2 linked regions of the Ferrimicrobium sp. genome follow. The protein of the gene in region 2 interacts with the protein of the main gene of each other region in a pairwise test. Links are inferred from orthologs where the notes say so. Each region holds a gene or a part of one and is shown on either strand. Other genes may lie near its edges.

Region 1 (4,868 bases), on a different replicon or contig from region 2:
CTGGAGAGTCTGTCTACGCTCCTGCCCCCGGTTGACGTCACTGCTGCGAGAGAACTCGGCAACTATCTGGTCGAGAATTTTCAACGAGCGTTGCATAACGGGGTCGATGGCTGGTTTGATGACGATCTTGCCTTCACCCAACCCTGGGGCTTTGATCTCTGGACCATCGCCATCCCGGTGAGCATCTGGCAAGGTGGGCAGGACCTCATGGTCCCAGCCGCTCATGGCCGGTGGCTCGACAACCACACCCCCATCGCACAGCTTAACTTCGAGCCAACCGAGGGACACCTCTCGGTGCAGCTTCACAAGGTGCCGACGATCTTTGCCTGGTTGGCCGAGTCTGATACCGCTCGGTAATTGAAGGGCGAGTAAGCAGACAAAGATCGAGGTGGCTTGGCGAACCGTTCCTCGGATAGCCCCGGCGTATGACCATCCACCGAAAAGTCAGGGAGCGGACAGGTTGAGGTCGACCCGCGTATCGGTAGGTCGTGCGTGAATCACCTCAATTCGAGGCGTGGCTTGCGAGCTCGGCTGAGGAACTCGCTCTACAGTGAGGTACCATTTCGTCAGGAATAGGATGCTCCTTTGTCGTTGTCCGGCCGCAGCCAAGGCGATGGAGAGGTTGGGCGATTGGACTACCCTTACCGCTTTCGGGAGCAACCTCTCTGTCAATACTCTCTTTACCGCCGAAGGTATCTCCCCAAAGGCGGATCCCAAGACAAGCCTCGAGGTCACCCGGATTCATCACTATGGTCGGGTGGCCGCAGTCCTTGCCCGACGTGGTGGGTGAAGGAAGGCTAGGACATGGTTGCGGTCATGAGTCCAATCATGGTGTAGATAATGTGACTGGCTGCGATCGCGGTGATCTCAGCGTGGTCGTAACTCGGTGAGACCTCAACGAGGTCGGCACCGACGAGGTTGATGCCCCGAAGTTGGCGAAGGAGTTTGAGCACGTCTCGAGAGCTTGGACCGCCGGCCTCGGGAGTGCCGGTGCCCGGAGCGGCGCTTGGATCGAGCACGTCGATATCGATAGAGAGATAGACCGGCGCATCGCCGATGCGCTCTTTGATGCGGGCCCCAAGGTCAGGGATCGACACATCGACGAGCTCATCCGAGGTGATGATCTGAAAGCCGAAGCGGGCATCGTCGTCAAGGTCGCCAGCGCCATAGAGTGACCCCCGGGTACCGACGTGAAAGCTCCGGTCTTGGAGCAAGAGCTCCTCCTCGAAGGCGCGGCGAAAGGGTGTTCCGTGGGTATAGGGGGCGCCGAAGTAGGTGTCCCAGGTGTCGAGGTGAGCGTCGAAGTGGATGAGCGCGACCGGTCCGTGTCGTTTCGTGACCGCTCGTAACAGGGGAAGGGCGATCGTGTGGTCACCGCCGAGGGTAACAAGGCGATCAACGTGGGTCTGGAGTTCCCCAGCACGTGCTTCGATGGTCGCGATCGCCTCGTCGATGGAGAAGGGGTTGATCCCCATGTCACCAGCGTCAGCCACCTGGACCTTGCCAAAGGGGAAGAGATCCATCGCTGGATCGTAGGGCCGTAGCAGCTGCGAACCGGTCCGGATCGCGAGCGGGCCAAAGCGCGCGCCGGGCCGATAGGAGACGCCAGCATCAAAGGGAGCGCCAACGATGGCGATTCCGGCAGCACCTACTTCGGCCAAGGTGGGGAGACGAGCAAAGGTGGTCGAGTTGGAGAAGCGAGGCTCCTGAAGTGAGTTGCGTGGTCCGATGGGTTCCATTGGTGACTCCTTGGGGTTGATGGGCCGAACGGTTGACTTTGATGATCGATGTTGGCGATCGACTTCACTGCCTACTAGCCTAGAACCCGTGGCAATCCTCGCTATCCGAACCATTGGTGACCAGGTTCTCGCGAACCGGTCGACTGAAATTGAAACCTTCGACGCTGCCCTTCAGCGGTTGATCGACGATATGTTTGAGACGATGTACGATGCGCCAGGGGTCGGTCTCGCCGGTCCCCAGGTTGGCGTGGGTAAGCGCCTATTCGTCTACGACGCCGGCGACGGCCCCGAGGTCTTTATCAACCCTGAACTCATCGTCGCTGACGGTGATTGGGTCTACGAAGAGGGATGCCTCTCGGTACCGAACTACTGGTGGGAGATCCATCGGCCGGGACATGTGGTGATGCGTGGTCTGGATCGAGACGGGAAGCCCCAGGAGGTTGAGGGAGAAGGTCTGCTCGGACGGGTACTCCAGCATGAGTACGACCATCTGGAGGGCAAGTTGCTCATCACACGACTCACGGACGAGGAGCGCAAAGCCTTTCACCGCACTATGCGAGAGAAGCTGATCGACTCCTAAGCGTGCGCATCGTATTCTTTGGAACCGGCGCAGTCTCTACTGCGTATCTCACGACGCTCCTGGATGGCGGTTTCGATGTGGTTGCGGTGGTGACAAAGCAGCCAAAGCGACGCACCAGGAATGGCTCGCCAGAACCGACGCCGGTTGCCCAGATCGGTATGCAGGCTGGCCTGAATGTTTTGACGACGCTCGGCGATCTCGGAGATCTTGCCTTCGATCTCGGTGTCGTCGTATCGTATGGTCGGATACTGCCAGCGGCGTTGGTGGATGCGCACCCGTTGCTCAATGTTCACTACTCGCTCCTCCCTGCTTTTCGGGGAGCGGCCCCAGTCGAGCGCTCAGTGCTCGCTGGCGGGTTGGCCAGTGGGGTAACGTTGATGCGTCTCGTCCACGAGATGGATGCGGGGCCAGTCTATGCAGCTCAGCCGGTCGAGATCGAGGGTCTAGGATTGAGCGAGGCCTATGCACGGTTGACTGCGGCGGGTTGTCAGCTGATGGGTGACTGGCTTGTCCGCCGTGATAGTTGGCTTGAGGAGGCGGCCCAACCCCAGGTAGGCTTGGCAACCTACGCCCCAAAGATCACCGATGGGGACCTTCTCATCAGGAGTTATGAGTCAGCGCTGCAGGGTTATCGCCGTCATCTGCTGGGGCGGGCCTACTTCTACGCTGGTCCCAAGCGGATACGCCTCGTCAAGGCCCACATCGAGGAGGGAGAGACGGGTTCTTCACTCGGCACCATCGTCGAGGGCAAGATCCAGATGGCCAAGGGGCTGTTGGTTCCAGAACTGGTGCGACCTGAGGGTCGATCGACGATGAGTTTTGCCGATTTTCTCCGGGGTAGCGCGGTCGAACGCATCGGTACCCGCCCCGAGCAATAGTGCCATCGCTGGGGCGATGCGCCGCCATTGTCCCGATCACTGCACCTACCCTTTGGCGAGCACAGTCGAACCAATAGGAGCAGTGCCGCGAGAGAGGAACCACGAGGTTTGCGCGCTGAGCGAAGGCGAGAACCTTTGGTTCTCTGGAAGATAGTGCCGGGCCGCGCCAACGAGCACCCTGGCTATGAGTGGCGTATACTTGGGTAGCTATCCTGGGGAACGGCTGGATGGCCGTTCGTCCTGGCTTGTGTTGGACCCGGTCATCTCGGAGTGATCAACGACAGAGGTGAGATCACGCTGAGGGCGGTCGGTGATCGATCTGCCCCCTGTTCAATCGGTAGCGAGACGGATTGGCTTGGCGAACGGTTGTCATCGCGGCGATTTGCTAGTCGAACCTTGACAGACAGAGGGCGCTAGGCCAGAGACAACACCAGGACGCACGAAGACAAGAGAGCACGACAACAAAGAGGGTACTGTGGTAGAGGGGAGGCACGGCAGAAGCGCCGTGCCAGTATTGGAGGATGCAGTCGATGCCAGCGGTCAAGATAGTGACAGTCTCTGATGGAGTGATCGCCGGGACGCGCGAGGATCGCTCCGGCCAGGCACTCCATGAGCGCCTCAGCGGTCTTGGGTACGAGGTCGCGGACCGAATAGCCGTCGCGGATGGCGCTGAGAATGTAGCCTCGACTCTCCGGGGTGCAGCTGCCGGATTTGCGGGATTGATCGTGACCACAGGAGGTACCGGGTTTGGTCCCCGTGATCTCACCCCGGAGGGCACACGAGAGGTGCTCGATCGTCTTGCTCCCGGTCTCGCGGAGCAGATGCGTGCGGCGAGTCCGCTGGGCGGGCTCTCACGCGGGGTTGCGGGAACTCTTGGATCCTGCTTGATTTTGAATCTACCGGGTTCTCCACGTGGAGCGATCGAGTCACTCGATGCGGTCGCACCCCTACTGGAGCATGCCCTTGGGCTCATTGCGGGGGGCGATACCGAGCATCCTGTCTCCAGCCGATGAACGATACTGAATTGATGAGGCGGGCCCTCGCCTTGGGTCGGCGTGCGCGTCACGGATCGCCTCCAAACCCTTGGGTCGGTGCGGTCGTCGTGGCGGATGGAGGGGTCGTTGGGGAGGGTTGGACCCAACCCCTGGGTGGTCCCCATGCCGAGGTCGTCGCACTTGGCGAGGCCGGTGAGCGGGCTAAAGGGGCGACGATGTACGTGACCTTAGAGCCCTGTTCTCATCATGGGCGGACGCCACCGTGTGTTGATGCGATCGTGGCCGCTGGAATACGTCGGGTGGTTGCCTCGATCGTCGACCCCGATCCGCGGGTGGCAGGGCGTGGTTTTCTTGCCCTGCGAAGAGCAGGCGTGGCGGTTGAGGTTGGGGTGGAGTCCACCCAGAGCGTGCAAGAACTCATCCCGTACCTCGTGCAGCGACGCCTTGGCAGACCCTGGGTCCGGGCTAAGGTGGCGATGACCCTTGATGGGAGGGTGGCCGATCGAACCGGAGCCTCACAATGGATTACCTCTCCAGCGGCACGAGATCGCGGGCATGAACTTCGGGCGGAGTCCCAGGCGGTCGTCGTAGGGGCCGAAACGATGGAGGCGGATCATCCACTCCTGACCGCTCGGCCTGGAGGTGGTGAAGCCCCAACTCAGCCAGAACGGTGGGT
Region 2 (5,053 bases):
CTGCGTTGATTTTCGCGATAACCGAAAGCCCCTTGGTCACCTGGCCAAAGACGCTGTAGGTGTCGCTCAACTCTTTCTCACCGGCGGTTCCCGATACCACAAAAAATTGGCTCCCGTTGGAGTTCGGTGAGCCGCTGTTGGCCATCGCAACGGTTCCAATGTGATAGGAGCCGGCCGGAGGGTTCTTGTCACCAAAACTATAGCCGGGAGTTCCAAAGTCGTTGTTGGTTGGGCTACCTCCCTGGATCACGAACCCGGGAATGACTCTGAAGAAGGTTGTTCCGTCGAAGAAGTGGTAGAGAGACAGCACATAGAAGTTGTTTGCTGATTTCGGCCCCAGATTTGGTTCGAGCTTAATATCAAAGGTGCCGGCCGTGGTGTTCACGATGGCCGTGTAGTGATCCTTCGGATTAAGGCACTCTGGTGGATACTTCTTGAAGTGGGTTTTGTGCGGGATGATAGCATTCGGATTCGGGCACCCATCAGGCAGTAGGTAGCCAGTCGTTTTCGCTGTTGATGTCTTCGCCGTAGTCTTGGTGGTGGCTGTTGTCTTCTTCGCCGTTGGCTTGGTGAGAAAATAGATTCCCACAAAGACCACGATCGCAGCTATCACCACGATCGCGCCGTTGCGCATCAGTCGACGCCGTTTGGCACGCGCCATTTCCGCTTCCTTCAGTTTCTGTTGGTTCGCTCGAATCCGAGCCCGCTTTTCGCTTGGCACGTGAACACTTTAATAGCACAAGACCGGTCTATCCTCTTGGTTCGACCCTTTCGGGCTGGTAGATTGTTCTAGTGGCTCTCATAATTCAGAAGTACGGTGGTACCTCGGTAGCTGATGCCGACCGTATTCGCACGGTCGCTGACTACGTTGCACGCTCAAGGCGCAGGGGAGACGATGTGGTGGTGGTCGTCTCTGCGATGGGGAAGACCACCGATGACCTGATCCGACTCGCAGGAGATGTCAGTAGGACGATCCCTCCACGCGAGATGGACATGTTGCTTACTGCTGGTGAGCGCATCTCGGTGTCGTTGCTATGTATGGCGCTCGCCGATCTAGGCGTAGCGGCAGAATCCTTTACTGGTTCGCAGGCAGGCATCATCACTGACACCGACCACACCAAAGCAAAAATAGTTGAGATCAAACCCGAGCGGATTAAGGCAGCACTCGCCGCCGGGGTGGTTCCGGTGATAGCGGGTTTTCAGGGGGTCTCCACGGATCGCAATGTCACGACGCTGGGACGAGGAGGCTCTGATACGACAGCGGTCGCTATCGCAGCCAGCCTTGGAGCGAATGTTTGCGAGATCTATACCGATGTCTCTGGGGTATTCACGGCTGATCCTCGTGTGGTTCCTGCCGCTCGTAAGATCCCAAGGATTTCATTTGAGGAGATGCTTGAGCTCTCGGCCTCTGGCGGACGAGTCCTTGCGTTGCGTTCGGTTGAATTTGCCAGGAACTACGGCGTGCGGCTCCATGTTCGTTCGAGTTTCACGTGGGAGCCGGGTACCTGGGTGGTAGAGGAGGAAGAGACAATGGAACAGGCAGTGGTGAGTGCAATCTCCCATGACGCATCTGAGGTGAAGCTCACATTGTTGAGGGTGCCTGATCAACCTGGTGTGGCAGCTCGAATTTTTCGCGTGATCGCCGACGCTGGTGTGAATGTCGACATGATTGTGCAGAATACCTCCATCGAGGGTCATACGGACATCTCGTTCACTGCACCGAAACTTGACCTCGAGCTCGCACGAAGCGTGACCGAAGAGGTGGCGAGGCAGGTCGATGCGAGTGAAGTGGTGACGGATACCGAGATCGGTCGCGTATCCCTGGTCGGCGCTGGCATGAAGTCGAACCCTGGCGTAACCGCAACGATGTTTGAGACGCTCGCTAACCACAACATCAACATCGAGATGATCTCCACTTCCGCTATACGGATCTCGTGTGTTATTCGAGTTGAACTGCTGGAGACTGCCGTGCAAGCACTACATGAGGCATTTTCACTATGAGGAGCGCTGGAACCCTTGCCGTTGTAGGTGCAACCGGCCAGGTGGGTGGCGTGATGCGCCAGATTCTCAAGGAGCGACAGGTCCCATTCGATCACATTCGCTTCTTCGCTTCCCCTCGATCGGCAGGCGTTGTTATCGAGTTCAGTGGGCGTCTTGTCGCGGTCGAGGATGTGGAGACAGCAGATCTGCGAGGAGTCGATTACGCCATCTTCTCGATCGGGGCGACCGCTTCCAAAGTGCACGCTCCTCGCTTTGTTGAGGCTGGCGCGGTGGTGATCGACAACTCATCGGCGTATCGGATGGACCCCGAGGTTCCGCTGGTGGTTCCGGAGGTCAATCCTAGGGAAGTTCACAACCGCCCACATGGGATCATCGCGAATCCGAACTGTACAACGATGATTGCGATGCCTCCATTGGCGATCATCGATCGCCTTTTTGGTCTCGAGCGTGTGATCGCTTCGACTTACCAGGCAGCCTCTGGAGCTGGTAGGGAAGGGGTGGCAGAACTTGATGCCGAATTGCAACGGCCCAACCTCGCAGCACTCACCTTCGATGGTGGTGCCGTCGACTTCATGTCTCCAGCAAAGTTTCCAGCTGTTTTGGCAGGAAATGTCATCCCCCTCGCAGGGGATCTTCACGATGGCGACACCTCTGAGGAGGAGAAGTTCGTCAATGAGTCGCGAAAAATTTTGGGGTTGGCTGATCTGCGTTGCCATGCCACCTGTGTGAGGGTGCCCGTCTTTACTGGACATAGTATCGCGATTGTTGCAGAGTGCCGAGACACTCCCCAAGTCGCTGAGCTTGTGGATGCGCTCAAGCAAGAACCGGGTTGTCAGATCGTTGAGCTGCCAACCCCTCTCGCTTCGGCTGGGGTCGATCCGGTCCTGATTGGACGGATTCGACCGGATCATTCATCGACGAATGGCATCGCTTTCTTCGTGGCAGGAGATAATCTGCGTAAAGGAGCGGCATTGAACGCGATTCAGATTCTGGAGTTGTTGTTGCAATAGATCCTCAAGGTTTGCCGATGAGCTCCCGATGTATCCAAAGACGCTTGGTAAGCCTGGCGTTGGTTAGATAATACATGAGGGAATTCAAGGAGGATTCATGTCCCTTTCGGTGAACACAAACATCTCGGCGATCGAGGCGTATAACAACTTAAACGCAACGAACAACGCGATGCAGACAACTATTAATCAACTGTCATCTGGTCTGCAGATTCAGACGGCGGCCAACAACGCAGCAGGCTATGTGATCTCCCAGGGCCTTGAGACCCAGGCGAACGGCCTTGGCGTTGCGATCAACAACGGACAAGACGCAAACTCGGTGCTCCAGATTGCCACCGGCGCCATGAACCAACAGGTGGCTATCCTGCAGACGATGAACCAGTTAGCAACCCAAGCTGCAAACTCAGGCGCATCGAATACCAATTCGCTCACTGCAGACCAGCAGGAGTTTGCGGCGTTGCAGAATCAGCTCGATCAGATCGCAAATTCGACCCAGTTTGGCAGCCAGCAGTTGCTGAATGGTAGTTTCGCAAACGAGTCGTTCCAGATCGGTGCCTACGACAGTTCTGTTGATCAGATTGTCGTAACGATTGGGGCATTGACGACCGGCGCACTTGGAGTCTCAAGTGGTACAATTAGCATTGGTTCCTCCACTGCTGCCCTTGGGGCAATGTTGGCAGTCCAATCGGCGATTACGCAAGTGGCAACCACGGAAGCTCAAGTTGGTGCGATCCAGAATCAGATCCAGGCCATTGTTGCTAACGATACAGTGGGCCAGCAGAATGTGACCTCGGCAAACTCCACGCTGATCGACACCAATATGGCCCAAGCTATGACGACGTTCTCGTCGCAGCAGGTGCTGATGCAGGCTGGTGTGGCGATGTTGTCACAAGCTCAAGCATTGCCGCAGTTGATTCTCAAACTTCTGCCATAAGTTATTTCGATCGATGGATGGGCCGGAGAGCATGCTCTCTGGCCCATCCTGGTTTCTTTCCTTTTCCCTTCTGCAATGAGGAGGTCGAATGTCTTCCGTCTCTCCAACAACGACTACGACGTCGACGACGCCTACCACCAGTAGCACGACGTCGACGAGTTCCACGAACCCTTTTGCCCCGCCGATTCAGTTCAACGGGGTGATCTCTGGTCTTGATACCAGTTCCATTATCAACGCACTAATGCAGGCCTATGAACAACCCCAGGTTGATATCCAGAACCAGATCACCTCGCTTCAGACCAACCTGAACGACTATCAGCAGCTTTCGGCGGACCTTCTCAGCTTGCAGAGCGCGGCGAGTAATCTGACCTCGAGTGCGGATTGGCAAGTGATGTCAGCGTCGACCTCAAACTCTGCCGTTGCGACCGCCACCACTTCAACCGGCGCCGCTCCCTCGACGATCAGTTTCAACGTTGACCAGCTCGCACAAGCCAACGTTCTGGCTGGCTCCAGCACCGTGAGTTCCCTCTCCTCGACCGTTGCCTCTGGGAATTTTCTTCTTTCCTCGACCGCCGCCGGATTTGGTGTCACCTCACTGGCAGGGAGTTCATTGGCGGTTGGGTCACACTCCTTCGATGTCACCCAGGCATTGACCGGTGGTACCGCTTCGACAACATCGGCACTGGCGAGTTCGACAACCATAGGGTCCTCCAACGATACCATCACCGCCAACGTGAATGGGACCGCCCAAACCTTCACGATTGCCAGTGGCACGTACACACCGTCCCAACTTGCCCAAGCGATCACCGCAGCGACGTCGGGGAGTGGCACACCTTTGGTGAATGCTACGATCGACGCTCGCGGCCAACTCCAGCTCAGTACTGCTCTACTCGGAAGCTCTTCTTCCTTGCAAGTCACCGGTGGTACGGCGTTGACGAGCCTCGGTCTTGCCACACAATCGACTGCCTCAGTGGGTACCGCTGGAGCGATTACGCTCGACGGCACAGCCACCAGTATCAACAACGTCCAAGCTGGCTCCACGACGACGCTGACCGACGGTTCGGGGGGCACGGTGACCCTCGGTGTCGGCACATCAGGTCTCGCAAAGGGT

Evidence for each region. Proteins that work in one complex are often made in the same cells at the same time.
Region 1: the proteins of M7Q83_RS08965 (region 2) and def interact in binary tests that used the Escherichia coli proteins (3 or more experiments, as listed by UniProt). The link is inferred for Ferrimicrobium sp. from one-to-one orthologs.

What each region holds. Positions count from the first base shown.
Region 1 is NZ_DAHXOI010000003.1:192,754-197,621, forward strand. The notes cover bases 759-3,573. They hold def (peptide deformylase), read left to right. Parts: upstream 759-1,827; coding sequence 1,828-2,319; downstream 2,320-3,573. Other genes in these bases: M7Q83_RS03685 (hypothetical protein), read left to right, coding at 759-790; speB (agmatinase), read right to left, coding at 798-1,739; M7Q83_RS03700 (methionyl-tRNA formyltransferase), read left to right, coding at 2,322-3,197. Also shown: M7Q83_RS03680 (alpha/beta fold hydrolase), read left to right, coding at 1-357; more of M7Q83_RS03685, read left to right, coding at 614-758; M7Q83_RS03705 (MogA/MoaB family molybdenum cofactor biosynthesis protein), read left to right, coding at 3,728-4,210; bifunctional diaminohydroxyphosphoribosylaminopyrimidine deaminase/5-amino-6-(5-phosphoribosylamino)uracil reductase RibD, read left to right, coding at 4,207-4,868. UniProt on the Escherichia coli protein: Removes the formyl group from the N-terminal Met of newly synthesized proteins. Requires at least a dipeptide for an efficient rate of reaction. N-terminal L-methionine is a prerequisite for activity but the enzyme has broad specificity at other positions.
Region 2 is NZ_DAHXOI010000012.1:1,158-6,210, forward strand. The notes cover bases 1,005-4,004. They hold M7Q83_RS08965 (aspartate-semialdehyde dehydrogenase), read left to right. Parts: upstream 1,005-1,997; coding sequence 1,998-3,011; downstream 3,012-4,004. Other genes in these bases: M7Q83_RS08960 (aspartate kinase), read left to right, coding at 1,005-2,001; M7Q83_RS08970 (flagellin), read left to right, coding at 3,109-3,942. In the rest of the region: M7Q83_RS08955 (peptidylprolyl isomerase), read right to left, coding at 1-661; more of M7Q83_RS08960, read left to right, coding at 793-1,004; flagellar filament capping protein FliD, read left to right, coding at 4,031-5,053.